Regions from separate parts of the Sulfitobacter sp. R18_1 genome, predicted to be linked through region 1. Evidence: riboswitches for the same ligand, from Rfam matches in the RefSeq annotation. Region 1 holds a riboswitch; the other holds the start of a gene.
What was found. A riboswitch is a leader RNA that binds a small molecule or an ion and turns the genes downstream of it on or off. The one in region 1 is predicted to bind thiamine pyrophosphate.
Positions count from the first base shown of each region.

Region 2: another riboswitch for thiamine pyrophosphate. It lies ahead of thiD (bifunctional hydroxymethylpyrimidine kinase/phosphomethylpyrimidine kinase); the one in region 1 lies ahead of thiB (thiamine ABC transporter substrate binding subunit).

Region 1 covers NZ_JAGHRG010000017.1:2,263-9,453, reverse strand. The annotation lists gene J7392_RS22870 (thiamine/thiamine pyrophosphate ABC transporter permease ThiP) at 1-363, opposite strand, end outside; gene thiB (thiamine ABC transporter substrate binding subunit) at 339-1,316, opposite strand; TPP riboswitch at 1,351-1,452, opposite strand; gene aroC (chorismate synthase) at 1,545-2,654, shown strand; gene J7392_RS22855 (DMT family transporter) at 2,665-3,603, shown strand; gene cobO (cob(I)yrinic acid a,c-diamide adenosyltransferase) at 3,674-4,279, shown strand; gene J7392_RS22845 (alkaline phosphatase D family protein) at 4,341-5,888, opposite strand; gene pcaF (3-oxoadipyl-CoA thiolase) at 6,095-7,191, shown strand, end outside.
Region 2 covers NZ_JAGHRG010000009.1:122,378-129,568, reverse strand. The annotation lists gene J7392_RS17475 (error-prone DNA polymerase) at 1-1,262, shown strand, start outside; TPP riboswitch at 1,374-1,470, shown strand; gene thiD (bifunctional hydroxymethylpyrimidine kinase/phosphomethylpyrimidine kinase) at 1,538-2,341, shown strand; gene J7392_RS17465 (FAD-dependent oxidoreductase) at 2,334-3,314, shown strand; gene thiS (sulfur carrier protein ThiS) at 3,304-3,501, shown strand; gene J7392_RS17455 (thiazole synthase) at 3,505-4,266, shown strand; gene J7392_RS17450 (thiamine phosphate synthase) at 4,263-4,859, shown strand; gene J7392_RS17445 (HesA/MoeB/ThiF family protein) at 4,856-5,818, shown strand; gene J7392_RS17440 (ABC transporter substrate-binding protein) at 5,857-6,804, shown strand; gene J7392_RS17435 (TenA family protein) at 6,801-7,191, shown strand, end outside.

The DNA.
Region 1 (7,191 bases):
CAGAGCCGCGCCAAATTGGTTCAGCACGCCCGAGCGGCCAAAGACCGTCAGCAGCCCCAGCACCGCCACGATCACCGGCAGAATAAACGGCGCGCCGAGCAATGTGATCAGCGCCCCGCGCCCCCAAAACCGCCGCCGCGCCAGCGCGCGGGCGACCGGCACGGCCAGCAGCACAGACAGCACCGCCGACCAGACCGCCTGCGTGACGGTAAAACGCACCGCCGCCCAATCCGCCGGGCCGAGCCCTGCGCCCACATCGGCCGCCGCGAAAACGGCGACCAAAGCGGCAAGGATCAGCCCTGCGACCAGCGCGGCGGCGAAAAGCCCCGTCTTGCCGCTTAACGCGACAGCGCGGTCAGCCATTCGTCCAACGCCTCCTCACGGAGCGCGGGGACCTCGTCGTTCGGCACCAACAGCGCCTTGCCGGGCTGGATCATGCCTTCGAACCCTGCGGGCAGACCGCCTTCGGGCGTCACGGCGGGATACATCCAATTGGTCGTCGGCAGCACCGATTGCGCGGCATCAGAGACGAGGTATTGCAAGAACCGATCCGCCAGTTCCGGCTGATCCGACCCGGCAAGCTTCCCCGCCACTTCGATCTGCATGTAGTGGCCTTCGTCGAACAGCGCTGCGGTCTTGCTGTCGTCCTCCTCCGCGATCAGGTGATAAGCGGGGGAAGTCGTGTAGCTCAGCACCATGTCGGCCTCGCCTTCGAGGAAGAGGCCATAGGCTTCGGACCACCCTTTGGTCACGGTCACAACATTGTCGGCCAGCCCCGCCCAAACCTCGGGCGCCTCATCGCCATAGGCCGCTTTGACCCACATCAGCAGCCCCAAACCGGGCGTCGAAGAGCGCGGGTCTTGGATCACGATTTTCAGATCGCTCTCGGCCAGCGCTTTGAAATCGCCGGGCGCGTCCAGATCGGTGCCGTGGACAAATGCGAAATAGCCCCAGTCATAGGGCACGAAGACTTCATCTTCCCAAGTGATCGGCAGGTCATAGTCGGCCTGCAACCCGCTCGGCGCAAACAGATCGGTCCCCTTCGCGGCGGCGACGAGGCTGGTGTCCAGCCCCAGCACGATATCCGCGTCGGACCGTGCGCCTTCAAGCTTGAGCCGCGCCAAAAGGGCCGCACCGTCGCCCATGCCGACGAATTTCAGATCGCAGCCGCATTCGGCCTCGAACCCCTCTTCGATGGCCGGGCCCGGCCCCCATTCGGTGACGAAACTGTCGTAGGTATAGACCGTCAGTTCAGGCGTCTCGGCCCATGCGGCCGATGCGCCCATGACGCCCGCAGCAAGTGTAAGATACTTCATCGCATCCTCCTTTTGCGGCGAAAGGTAAAAGGTGGATGTCTGTCCTGACCTTCCCTCCGCCGGTGTTAACCGGTTCAGGTTCAACGGGTCCGCACAGCATGCACATCTCAGCCCAAAGGCCCCCCGAGGTAGCGTCAGGGGTAGATCGGACCTGCACAATTGGCAAGGCAAATCCCCTTGAGGCAGGGCGCTGCCCCGGCTAAGGGTTTGACAACAGGAGGTCCGCCCATGTCGATCAACAGCTTTGGCCATCTTTACCGGGTCACCACATGGGGCGAGAGCCACGGGCCCGCCCTTGGGGCGACCATCGACGGCTGCCCCCCCGGCGTGCCGATTGACGAGGGCATGATTCAACAGTGGCTCGACAAGCGCAAACCGGGCCAGAACAAATACACCACTCAGCGGCGCGAAGCGGATGAGGTGCGGATCCTGTCGGGCACCTTCGAAGGGGTCACCACCGGCACGCCGATCCAGTTAATGATCGAGAACACCGATCAACGCTCGAAAGACTACGGCGACATCAAGGACAAGTTCCGCCCCGGTCACGCCGACATCACCTATTTCCAGAAATACGGCATCCGCGACTATCGCGGGGGTGGCCGCTCCTCGGCCCGGGAGACCGCCGCGCGGGTGGCGGCGGGCGGTCTGGCGCGGGAGGCGATCAAGGTGCTGGCCCCGGAGCTTCAGATCACCGGCTACATGGTGCAGATGGGGCCGCATAAGATCGACCGCGATGCCTTTGACTGGGACCAGATCGACCAAAACCCCTTTTGGGTGCCGGATGCCAAGGCAGCGGCGGACTGGGCCGACTACCTCGACGGGCTGCGCAAATCGGGCAGCAGCGTCGGCGCGATCATTGAAGTGACGGCGCGCGGCGTGCCTGCGGGTCTCGGCGCGCCGGTCTATGGCAAGCTCGACACCGATCTGGCCGCCGCGATGATGAGCATCAACGCCGTCAAGGGCGTGGAGATCGGCGAGGGCATGTCGGCGGCCATGCTGACCGGCGAATTGAATGCCGATGAGATCACCATGGGGCCGGAGGGGCCGGAGTATTCCTCAAACCACGCGGGCGGCATCTTGGGCGGGATCAGCACCGGGCAGGATGTGGTGCTGCGTTTCGCGGTGAAGCCGACCTCCAGCATCCTGACCACGCGGCGCACCATCACCAAACAGGGCGAAGAGACCGAGATCATCACCAAGGGCCGCCACGATCCCTGCGTCGGCATCCGCGCAGTGCCAGTGGGCGAGGCGATGATGGCCTGCGTGCTGCTGGATCACCTGCTGCTGCATCGCGGACAGATTGGCCAGAACCGCGGCATAATCGGCCCCGAGGCGTGAGGATCAAAGCATGAAAGTCGATGATTTCTCCGCCCGCCCCGCCCTTGGTGTCGGACTGAAAATCACGGCGATCCTGCTTTTCACCTGCATGTCGGCAATCATCAAATCGTTGGCCGACGACGTGCCCGCGGGCGAGTCTGTCTTCTTCCGCTCCTTCTTTGCCATTCCAGTGATCCTGATCTGGCTGGCACAGCGCGGCAAATTGAAAAGCGGGCTGAAGACGCAAAACCCGATGGGCCATGTTTGGCGCGGGCTCTTCGGCACCACGGCGATGGGGCTGACCTTTACCGGCCTCGGCCTGCTGCCCCTGCCCGAGGTCACGGCCATCGGCTTTGCCACACCGATTTTCACGGTCATCCTCGCCGCCGTGTTGCTGGGCGAGAAAATCCGCCTGATCCGCGTGAGTGCTGTGGCGATTGGGCTGGTGGGGGTGATGATCATCCTCTGGCCGCGATTCACCAGCATCGGCACGATGGAGCAGACAGCCACCATCGGCGCGTTGCTGATCCTGATGGCGACGATGGTGCGCAGCCTCGTGCAGATTCACATTCGTCAATTGGTGCAGAACGAAGACACCGCCGCGATCGTCTTTTACTTCTCCTGCACTGCCTCCTTGCTGGCGCTTTGCACCCTGCCCTTCGGCTGGGTCATCCCCGATCTGCAAACCTTTGGCCTGCTGGTCCTCGCCGGGTTGATCGGCGGGGTGGCGCAGATTCTGATCACCTCAGCCTATCGCTTCGGCTCGGCCTCGATGCTGGCGCCCTATGACTATACCTCGATGCTTTTCGCCATTTTGCTGGGTTATGTCTTCTTTGCCGAACTGCCCACGATGATGATGCTGGCCGGCGCGGCGCTGGTGATCAGCGCGGGCGCGCTGGTGATCTGGCGCGAGCGGCAATTGGGGATGGAACGGGGCAAGGCGCGGTCTGTCACCGATCCCAAAGCGTGATCGAATGCGGGCTTTCGCCCGGCCCGGCCTCTCCCTATGGTGCCCCGAAACCGGATAGAGGAGATGACCGATGAGCGACGCGGATCCGAAAGATCACAAGGAAAAGATGCAGCAGCGTCAGGCCGAGCAGCGCGCCAAGGTGGCCGAGTTGCAAGACCCGGACAAGGGTCTGGTGCTGGTCCATACCGGGCCGGGCAAGGGCAAATCCTCTTCCGCCTTCGGCGTGGTGGTGCGCGCGCTTGGCTGGAAACAGCGCGTCGGCGTGGTGCAGTTCATCAAGGGCAAATGGAAAACCGGCGAACGATTGTTCTTTGAACGGTTGGATGAGGTGACATGGCACACGATGGGCGAAGGGTTCACTTGGGACACCCAAGACCGCAACCGCGACATCGCCGCCGCCGAAGCCGCATTCGGCAAGGCGCGTGAGATGATGGAGAGCGGGGACTATGACCTTGTGGTGATGGATGAGATCAACATCGCCATCCGCTATGAATACCTCAAGATCGAAGATGTGATCGCCGGGCTCGACGCCCGCGACAAGCGCACCGCCGTGGTGCTGACAGGCCGCGACGCCCGGCCCGAGCTTTGCGACTATGCCGATCTGGTGACCGAAATGTCCGAGGTCAAACACCCGTTCAAAGCGGGCATCAAAGCACAGCGCGGCGTCGACTACTAAGACACGAAAAGGATCGCCCGCATCTGGGCGATCCTCTCAATCCGACCGCTCAAACGGGTCTTTAGATCGCGGCCCCTTTAGGGTCGAGCGTCACCGAGTAGAGCTCGGTGTCGGCGCGGTCCATCAGGCGCACTTTCATCTGCTGGGTCTTGGCGTCGATATCGACCAAGCCAAAGAATTGCAGACCGGCGGAGGGCGGCAGGTTCACCTGACCTTCTTCGGGCGCTTTGACGTATTTCAACTCGGGGCCAAAGGTGCCGTCCAATTCGTTCGGGCCGAAGGTGCCGGCGTGCAGCGGGCCCGAGACGAACTCCCAGAACGGGTCAAAGTCCTGAAACTGCGCCTTGTCGGGGTTGTAGTAATGCGCGGCGGTGTAATGCACATCCGCCGTGAACCAGACGACGTTGTCGACCTGCGCGGTCTTGATGAAACGCAGCAGCCCCGCGATCTCTTGCTCGCGGCCTTTGGCGGCACCGTTGTCGCCATTGGCAACCGCTTCGGCCCCGCCGCCGACGACCAGACCGATGGGCATGTCGCAGGCGATGACCTTCCACGTGGCCGCCGAATTGGTCAGTTCCCGCTTGAGCCATGCCATCTGCTCGGCCCCGAGGATATCGGTGGCCTGCGACATCTCGGTCTGCATGTTCTCGCTGTTCGGCCCGCGGTAGCTGCGCAGGTCAAGGAAGAAGACATCCAGCATCGGACCGTAGTTGATCTTGCGGTAAACCCGGCCCGGCTCGGCGGGGGTGATGCGCAGCGGGGTCATCTCATGAAAGGCCTGCGAAGCGCGGGCGGCGAGGACATGGATCGACTTCTCGCTATAGCGGTCGTCTTCCATCAGGCTGCGCGAGGAGGACCAGTTGTTCACGACCTCATGGTCGTCCCACTGCATGAAGGTCGGTACATGGGCGTTCATCTCGCGCACATGGTCGTCCATCAGGTTGTATTTCCACTGACCGCGGTATTCGTCCAGCGTCTCAGCCACCTTGCGTTTCTCGTCGATGATGGTGGTGTTCTTCCACATCGTGCCGTCGTCAAGCTGCACCTCATCCTCAAGCGGGCCATCGGCATAGATGGTGTCACCGGAATGCAGGAAGAAATCGGGGCGGTGTTTGGCCATGGTCGCATAGGTGCGCATGCCCTCATCGTCGATGCCCCAGCCCTGACCGGCGGTGTCACCGGACCAAGCAAAGCGCACGTCGCGGCGCGCGGTGGGCGCGGTGCGGAACTGGCCGATGATCGGCTCGGAGGTGGCGTTGATGTCGCTCAGGTCGGCGGCGGTGAAGCGGTAAAAGATATCCTGATCCGAGGGCAGCCCTTCGACCAGACGTTTCACCGCCAGATCGTGGTTCGGCAGCGCGTTCATCGGCGCAAGCTGGCGCGCGTTGGCAAAGCTTTCGGTGGTGGAGATTTCGACCTGCACCCGTGCCGGGCGGTCAGTGCGGGTCCAGATCATGCCGGACTGCGTGTCGACATCGCCCGATTGCACCCCATGGGTAAACACCGGGCGCGAGGCCGCACGGCTGAGGCTGGGCATGGCAAGGCTTGCGGCAAAGGCGGTGGAGCCCGCCAGCACAGCGCGACGGGTCGGGCGGATCAGTTTGGTCATCGTGAGCTTCCTCTGAGGGTGGCGATGGCGGCACAGAACCCCCGGCGCGTGACAGAGCGCCGACAGCCGCGTGACTCTTTGGCAAAGCTTTGGTGACAGGGCGATGACGTGTTACCAAAATCGACCCTATAACCTCATTCCGTAACATTTTGATTGAACCGAATCGCCCCGATGTGTAGATTACGGTGCAACAACAGGAGACCCCCATGCAGGCATTCATCTGCGACGCGCAGCGCACCCCCATTGGCCGTTACGGCGGCGCCCTCTCTTCGGTTCGCGCCGATGATCTGGCCGCCGTACCGTTGAAAGCGCTGATGGAGCGCAATCCTTCGGTGGACTGGGCGCGCGTGGATGACGTGATCATGGGCTGTGCCAACCAAGCGGGCGAAGACAACCGCAACGTGGCGCGCATGGCGTCGCTATTGGCTGGCCTGCCGGTCGACGTGCCGGGTGCGACGATCAACCGTCTCTGCGCCAGCGGGATGGACGCCGTGGGTGCTGCCGCTCGGGCGATCCGCGCGGGCGACATGGACCTTGCCATCGCCGGCGGGATTGAGAGCATGTCGCGCGCGCCCTTTGTGATGCCCAAGGCCGAAACCGCCTTTTCGCGCAGCAACGCCGTTTATGACACCACCATCGGCTGGCGCTTCGTGAACCCCAAGATGAAAGCGCAGTTCGGCGTCGACTCGATGCCCGAAACCGCCGACAACGTCGCCGCCGACCACGCGGTGTCGCGCGAAGATCAGGACGCCTTCGCCGCGCGCAGCCAGGAACGCTATGCCGCCGCCGCTGAGAAAGGCCTCTTCGCCGAGGAAATCGCCCCGGTCACCATTCCGCAGCGCAAGGGCGATGACGTGGTCGTCGACAGCGACGAACACCCCCGCCCCGGCACCACGTTGGAGAAACTGGGCAAGCTGCGCGGCATCAACGGCGCCGACCTGACCGTGACGGCGGGCAATGCCTCGGGCGTGAACGACGGTGCTGCGGCAATGCTCTTGGCCTCCGAGGCGGGCGTAAAAGACCACGGCCTCACCCCCATCGCCCGCGTCGTCGCCATGTCCGCGGCGGGCGTGGAGCCCCGCGTCATGGGCATCGGCCCGATCCCGGCGGTGCGCAAGGTGCTGGACCGCGCGGGTCTCACGATCGAGCAGATGGACGTGATCGAGCTTAACGAAGCCTTCGCGAGCCAAGGTCTCGCCACCCTCCGCGCCTTGGGCGTGCCGGACGATGCGCCCCATGTGAACGCCAACGGCGGCGCCATCGCCATCGGCCACCCTCTGGGCATGTCCGGCGCGCGTCTGGT
Region 2 (7,191 bases), on a different contig from region 1:
TTCAAGAACAGGCGATGAAGATTTCCATCGACGCGGCACAGTTTTCCCCGTCCGAGGCGAACGAGCTGCGCAAGGCCATGGCCACCTTCCGCTCGCGCGGGACGATCGAAAAGCTACAGGACAAGATGGTGGGCCGGATGACCAAACGCGGCTACGATCCCATCTTCGCGCAGCGCTGTTTCGACCAGATCAAGGGCTTCGGCGAATACGGTTTTCCCGAAAGCCATGCCGCGAGTTTCGCCAAGCTGGTCTATGTCTCGTCATGGATGAAATGCCACTACCCGGCGGCCTTTGCCTGCGCGCTCTTGAACTCCCAGCCGATGGGGTTTTACGCCCCGGCGCAGATCGTGCGCGACGCCCGCGAACATCAGGTCGAGGTGCGCGATGTCGACGTGAACCTCTCGGACTGGAACTGCACGCTGGAGCCTTGTGGGGACGGTTTCGCCCTGCGGCTAGGGCTGCGCATGGTGGACGGGCTGCAGGAAAAGGCCGGTGCGCGGATCATGGACCGGCGCGAGACGCCTTACGCCGATGTCGAAGACCTCAAGACCCGCGCAGGCCTCGACGCCAAAGCGATCCGCCAACTCGCCGCCGCCGACACGATGCGCAGTATGGGGATCGACCGGCGCCAAGCGCTCTGGCAGGCCCAAGGGCTGCGCGACGCGCCCGCCCTGCCGATCTTCGACCATGTCGAGGCTTCGGCCCGCGGTCCGGAGCCGGAGGTGCATCTGCCGGTGATGCCAAAAGCCGAACAGGTCGTGGCCGACTACCAGACGCTGCGCCTGTCGCTGAAGGCGCATCCGATGTCCTTCTACCGCTCCAGCCTCGCCGCGCAGGGGTTCTCCTCGGCCCGGGACCTTTCGCGCATGGGCCACGGGCGGCGGGTAAAGCTGGCGGGGTTGGTGCTGGTGCGCCAGAAACCCGGCAGCGCCAAGGGGGTCTGTTTCATCACGCTGGAGGATGAGTTTGGCGTCGCCAACCTCGTGATCTGGCCCAATATGTTCAAGCTCTACCGCCCCACGATCATGTCGTCGCGGCTTCTGGTCGTGGAGGGGCGCGTGCAGACCGACGGGCGGGTGATCCACGTGGTGGCCGAGCGGCTCGAGAACCGCTCCGACCGGCTGGCGGCGCTGTCGGACGCACCGATGCCCGGCATCACCACGCGGGGCGATCACCCGACCCATCCGCTGCCCGGTCAGGTGGCGATGCATAGCCATCCGCGCGACGCCAAGGTGATCCCCAGATCGCGGGATTTTCATTAACGAATCCTCATGCAATGCATGAGGTACGCGCCGCAACTAACTGATATAAAACGAAACGAAATAAATGACCGATCCCCTGTTGACCCTCTGAACGCCCCTCGCTAGCCTGCCGGAAATCCGTTGGGGTGCCGCAGGGCTGAGAGGTGAAAACCGACCCATCGAACCTGATCCGGGTCGTACCGGCGTAGGGAACGGAAGCAAGCATCAGCCCCATCCGGGCGGTCGTTTACCCCGTATCTCCATGCCCTTGGCCCATCTAACGAATGGGGGGCCGAATGGCGTTTCAAGCACTGACGATTGCGGGGTCCGACAGCGGCGGCGGGGCGGGGATTCAGGCCGATCTCAAGACCTTCAGCGCGCTTGGCGTCTATGGGGCCAGCGTGCTCACCGCGGTCACCGCGCAGAACACCCGCGCCGTCACCGCGGTCGCCATGATCGCGCCTGCGATGATCCGCGCGCAGATGGCGGCGGTCTTTGACGATCTGGCCATCGGCGCGGTCAAGATTGGCATGTTGGGCGACCCGGCCACGATCTCTGCCGTGGCCGAGGGGCTGGCCCACTGCCCCGCGCCCGTTGCGCTCGACCCGGTGATGGTGGCGAAATCCGGCGATGCGCTGCTCTCTGCCGAAGCGGTGGAAACCCTGCGCGACCGGATGCTGCCCCGCGCCCATGTGCTGACGCCGAACCTGCCCGAGGCCGCACGGCTGCTGGACACAGAAGAAGCCACCGACGAGGCCATGATGCTGGCGCAGGGGCGCGCGCTGCTGTCGCTCGGTCCCCGCGCGGTGCTGATGAAGGGCGGCCATGGCAAGGGCGAGACCTGCGTCGATCTGCTGATTTCCGAGGCCGACACCCTGCGCCTTTCCGCGCCCCGCCAGCAGACGGCGAACACCCATGGCACCGGCTGCACGCTCTCTGCCGCCATTGCCGCCGGTCTGGCGCGGGGCCAGCCTCTGCCGCAGGCGGTGGAGGCCGCCCATAGCTATCTGCAACGCGCCATTGCCGCGGCGGACGCCCTCAACATCGGCCATGGCCACGGGCCGGTGCATCATTTCCACGGCGTTTGGCCTCATGAGTGATGTCACCATCATCGGCGCGGGCGTGGCAGGGCTCTGGGCCGCGCGGGCCTGTCTGGCGCAGGGGCTGCGGCCCCGGCTCGTTGACCGCAAAGGCCCGCCCGGCCCGCACGGCTGTTCGTGGTGGGCGGGCGGCATGCTCGCCCCCTTTTGCGAAGGCGCGCTGAGCGAGCCTGCGGTGGTAACCCATGGGCGGCGTGCTGCGGCGCTATGGGGGGAGATCACGGAAGTCACCCATCGGGGCACGCTGGTCCTCGCCCCCGAGCGGGACCGCGCGGAATTGCAGCGTTTCGCCGCCCGCACCGAAGGCCACAGCGACTGCGACGCCGAAGCCATCGCGGCCTGTGAGCCGGACCTCGCCGGGCGCCATCGCCGCGGGTTGTTCTTTGCCGAGGAAGCGCATCTGAACCCGCGCCAAGCGCTGCAAGACCTGACCCATGCGCTGGCCGCCGAGGGCGTGACGGTTGAGACCACGGCCCTCACCCCTTCGGAGGTCACAGGCCCGGTGATCGACTGCCGTGGCATGGTGGCCCGCGACGCTCTGCCCGGTTTGCGTGCCGTGCGCGGGGAGATGATCCTGCTGCGCGCGCCTGAGATCGCCCTCACCCGCCCGATCCGCCTGCTGCACCCGCGCCACCCGCTCTACGTCGTGCCGCGCGGGCAAGGCATCTACATGCTGGGCGCGACCCAGATCGAAAGCGCCAGCCGCAGCGGCATGACCGCCCGCTCGGCGCTGGAACTGCTCTCAGCCGCCTATGCGCTCGACCCGCGCTTTGCCGAGGGCGAGATCATCGAGATGGGCGCCGACCTGCGCCCGGCTTTCGCCGACAACCTGCCCGGCATCGTGCAGCGCGGGGCGGTGCTGCATCTGAACGGGCTGTTCCGGCACGGCTTTCTCATGGCGCCCGCCTTGGCCGAACAGGCTGCGGGCTTTCTGGCAACAGCGACAACGGGGGATTTATTCCGTGAAGATTGAAGTGAACGGCGAGCCGCGTGAGGTCACCGCCGCGCAGCTTGACGCAGCATTGGCAGAGCTGGGCTGGGGCGAGGCAAAAGTCGCCACCGCCCTCAACGGCAGCTTCGTTCCCGCAGGCGCGCGGGGCGAGACCATGCTAAGCGACGGCGACCGGCTCGAAGTGCTCAGCGCCATGCAGGGGGGCTGAGCGATGCGCGATTTCTACGGCACCGCCCTGCCCCTGCCGCTGATGCTGGGCACCGCGCGCTACCCCTCGCCCGCAGTGATGGAGGCCGCCTTTCGCCAAAGCGCCGCGCCGGTCGCCACGGTTTCGCTGCGCCGCGAACAAGGCGCGGGACAGGCGTTTTGGGACATGGTGCGCGGCTTGGGCGTGCATCTGCTGCCCAACACCGCCGGCTGCCATTCGGCGCGCGAGGCGATCACCACGGCGCAGATGGCGCGGGAGTATTTTGGCACCAATTGGATCAAGCTGGAGGTTATCGGCCATGCCGACACCTTGCAACCTGACCCCTTCGGGCTGGTCGAGGCTGCCGAGGCGCTCTGCGCCGATGGCTTCGAGGTTTTCCCCTATACCACCGAGGATCAGGTGCTGGCCGCGCGGCTGGTCGATGCAGGCTGCCGGGTGCTGATGCCTTGGGGTGCGCCCATCGGCTCTGGGCTGGGGCTGAACAACCTGCACGGGCTGCGCAGCCTGCGGGCGGCATTTCCCGATGTGGCCATGGTGATCGACGCGGGCCTCGGCCTGCCCAGCCATGCGGCACAGGCGTTGGAGATGGGGTTCGACGCAGTGCTTTTGAACACCGCCGTGGCTGAGGCCCGCGACCCCGCCGCCATGGCCGAAGCCTTTGCGCTGGCCTGCCGCGCGGGCGCGCTTGCAGCCGCTTCCGGCCCCATGGGCCAGCGTGACATGGCCGTGCCCTCCACCCCCGTGATCGGAAAGGCTTGGCTATGAGCTTGCCGCGTTTCTACCCCGTCTTCGATAGTGCCGCATGGGTCGCGCGGGCCGTGCCCTTGGGCGTGAAGCTGGTGCAACTGCGCATCAAGGACGCGCCGGAAGACCGGCTGCGGGCCGAGATCACAACCGCGCTCGACCTCTGTCGCCAGCACGGCGCACTGCTGGTGGTGAATGACCACTGGCAACTGGCGATTGAACTGGGGGCCGATTGGCTGCATCTGGGGCAAGAGGATTTGGACAGTGCCGACATCCCCGCGATCCGCGCCGCCGGGCTGAAGCTGGGCCTGTCGACCCATGACCATGCCGAGCTTGACCGCGCGTTGGCTCTCGCCCCCGATTACATCGCCCTCGGCCCCGTCTATCCGACCATTCTGAAAAAGATGAAATGGACCGAACAGGGCCTCGACCGGCTGACGGAATGGAAGGCGCGGATCGGGGATATCCCGCTTTGCGCCATCGGCGGCATGTCTGTCGCCCGTGCGCCGGGGGCCTTTGCCGCCGGGGCCGATACGGTGGCGGCGGTCACGGATATCACGCTGAACGCAGACCCCGAAGCGCGGATGCGCGAATGGCTTGAGGTGACGGCATGAGCCGCTACGCCCGCCAGACGGTTCTGCCGCAAGTCGGCGCCGAGGGGCAAGCGCGTCTCACGGCGGCGCATGTGCTGGTCGTCGGGGCCGGAGCGCTGGCGGTGCCTGTGCTGCAATATCTCGTCGGGGCCGGTGTCGGGCGGATCACATTGGTCGACGGCGATCAGGTGGCCTTGAGCAATCTGCACCGCCAACCGCTCTACCGGATGGACGATATCGGCAGGCCCAAGGTCCGTGCCGCCACCGAGGCGATGGCGGCGCTGAACCCCGAGGTGACGCTTGTCCCGCGTGCCGAATGGCTCACCCCCGCCAATGCGCCCGCCCTGCTGGCGGACTGCGATATCGCCCTCGACTGCGCCGATACTTTCGCCGCCAGCCTGACCCTGTCGGACGAAGCCCGCGCGCAGGGCAAACCGCTGATTTCAGCCTCGGCCCTTGGGCTGTCGGGCTATGTCGGTGGTTTCTGCGGGGGCGCCCCCTCGCTCCGCGCCCTCTTCCCTGACCTGCCGCAGACGGCAGCGACATGTGACACGGCGGGCGTCTTGGGGCCGGTGGTCGGGATGATCGGCGCGGCACAGGCGCAGATGGCGCTTTCGGTCCTGCTGGGTCTCACGCCCTCCCCGCTGGGGCAACTCATGATCTGGGACTCCGCGCAATGGCGCATGTCGGGCTTTCGTTTCGACAGCGCGCCCGAACCTGCGCGCGCCGCGGGTTTCATCGCCGAAAGCCAGATCACCCCGCGCGATATGGTCATCGACCTGCGCGCCGAGGCGCCCGCGCCTTTCTCAGCCCAAGCGCGCCATGTCCCGCCCGAGGCGCTGCCGGACCTGCCGTTGCCAGCCGATGCACCCCGCATCGTGCTCGCCTGCCGCACCGGCCTGCGCGCGCATCACGCGGCCAACACCCTCCGCCCCCGCTGGCCGGGCGAGATCGCCCTGCTCGCCCTCCCGGGCGCCTGACCTTTTTTCCCGCATAAACGATATACTGGAGACCCTTCGTGAAAAACATCCTCGCCCCCCTTGCCCTGACGCTGATCGCAGCCCCCGCCTTGGCCCAAGACAAGATGACCGTCATGCTCGACTGGTTCGTGAACCCCGATCACGGGCCGATCATTCTGGCGCAGGAAAAGGGCTATTTCACCGATGCGGGGCTGGAGGTCGAACTCGTCTCCCCCGCCGACCCGAATGAGCCGCCGCGCATGGTGGCGGCGGGCCGGGTCGATCTTGCGGTCTCTTACCAGCCGGAACTGCATCTCGCCCAGCGCGAGGGGTTGGACCTGCGCCGCGTGGGCACGCTGGTCGAAACCCCGCTCACCTGCCTCGTCGTCCGCGCCGATGGGCCAGTGCAGGAGATGGCGGACCTCAAGGGCCGAAAGGTAGGTTTCGCCGTGGCGGGCGTGCAAGAGATGCTGCTGGATGCGATGCTGAGCCACAACGGCGTGGCGCCTGCCGAGGTCGAGCAAATCAACATCGGCTGGTCGATCTCCCCCGCGCTAATGTCGGGCCAAGTCGACGGGGTGATCGGCGCGTTCCGCAATTTCGAGCTGAACCAGATGCAAATCGAAGGCCATGAGGGCCGTTGCTTTTACCCCGAAGCCGAGGGCGTGCCCGCTTATGACGAGTTGATCTATGTCGCCCATGCCGAAGAGATGGACCGCGAGATGATCGCCCGCTTCCTGCGTGCCACCGAACGGGCCGCCGCCGATATCGTAAACGACCCGGCCGCCAGCGGAGAGGTCTTCTTTGCCTCCGACGCCGAGCTGCGCAACGAGTTGAACACCCGCGCGTGGGAAGACACATGGCCCCGTTTCGCCACCCGCCCCGCCGCGGTGGACCACGGGCGCTATGACCGGTTCGAGACCTTCATGCAGGCAAGCGGCGTGGTGGAAACCGTGATCCCCGCCGCCGATCTGGTGGTCGACGTCACAGCGCAGGCGAAACCATGATGGCGCCCGATTACGGCAATGCCTTCGCCGCTTGGCGCGATGGTGCCGGAGAGACATGGCGGGCCTATACCCGCCATGACTTTGTCGAACAGCTGGGCAACGGCAGTCTGTCGCAGGCCAGTTATCTGCATTACCTGCGGCAGGACTATGTTTTCCTCATCCACTTCGCCCGCGCGTGGGCCCTTGCCGCGGCCAAGGCGGAAACGCTGGATGAAATGGCCGCCGCGAGTGCCACGGTCCATGCGCTCGTGCATGTGGAGATGCCCCTCCACGTGGAAACCTGCGCAGGCCATGGCATCGACCGCGCCACGCTTGAGGCCACGGCAGAGGCCCCCGGCAACCTCGCCTATACGCGCTATGTTTTGGAGGCGGGCTATTCCGGGGATT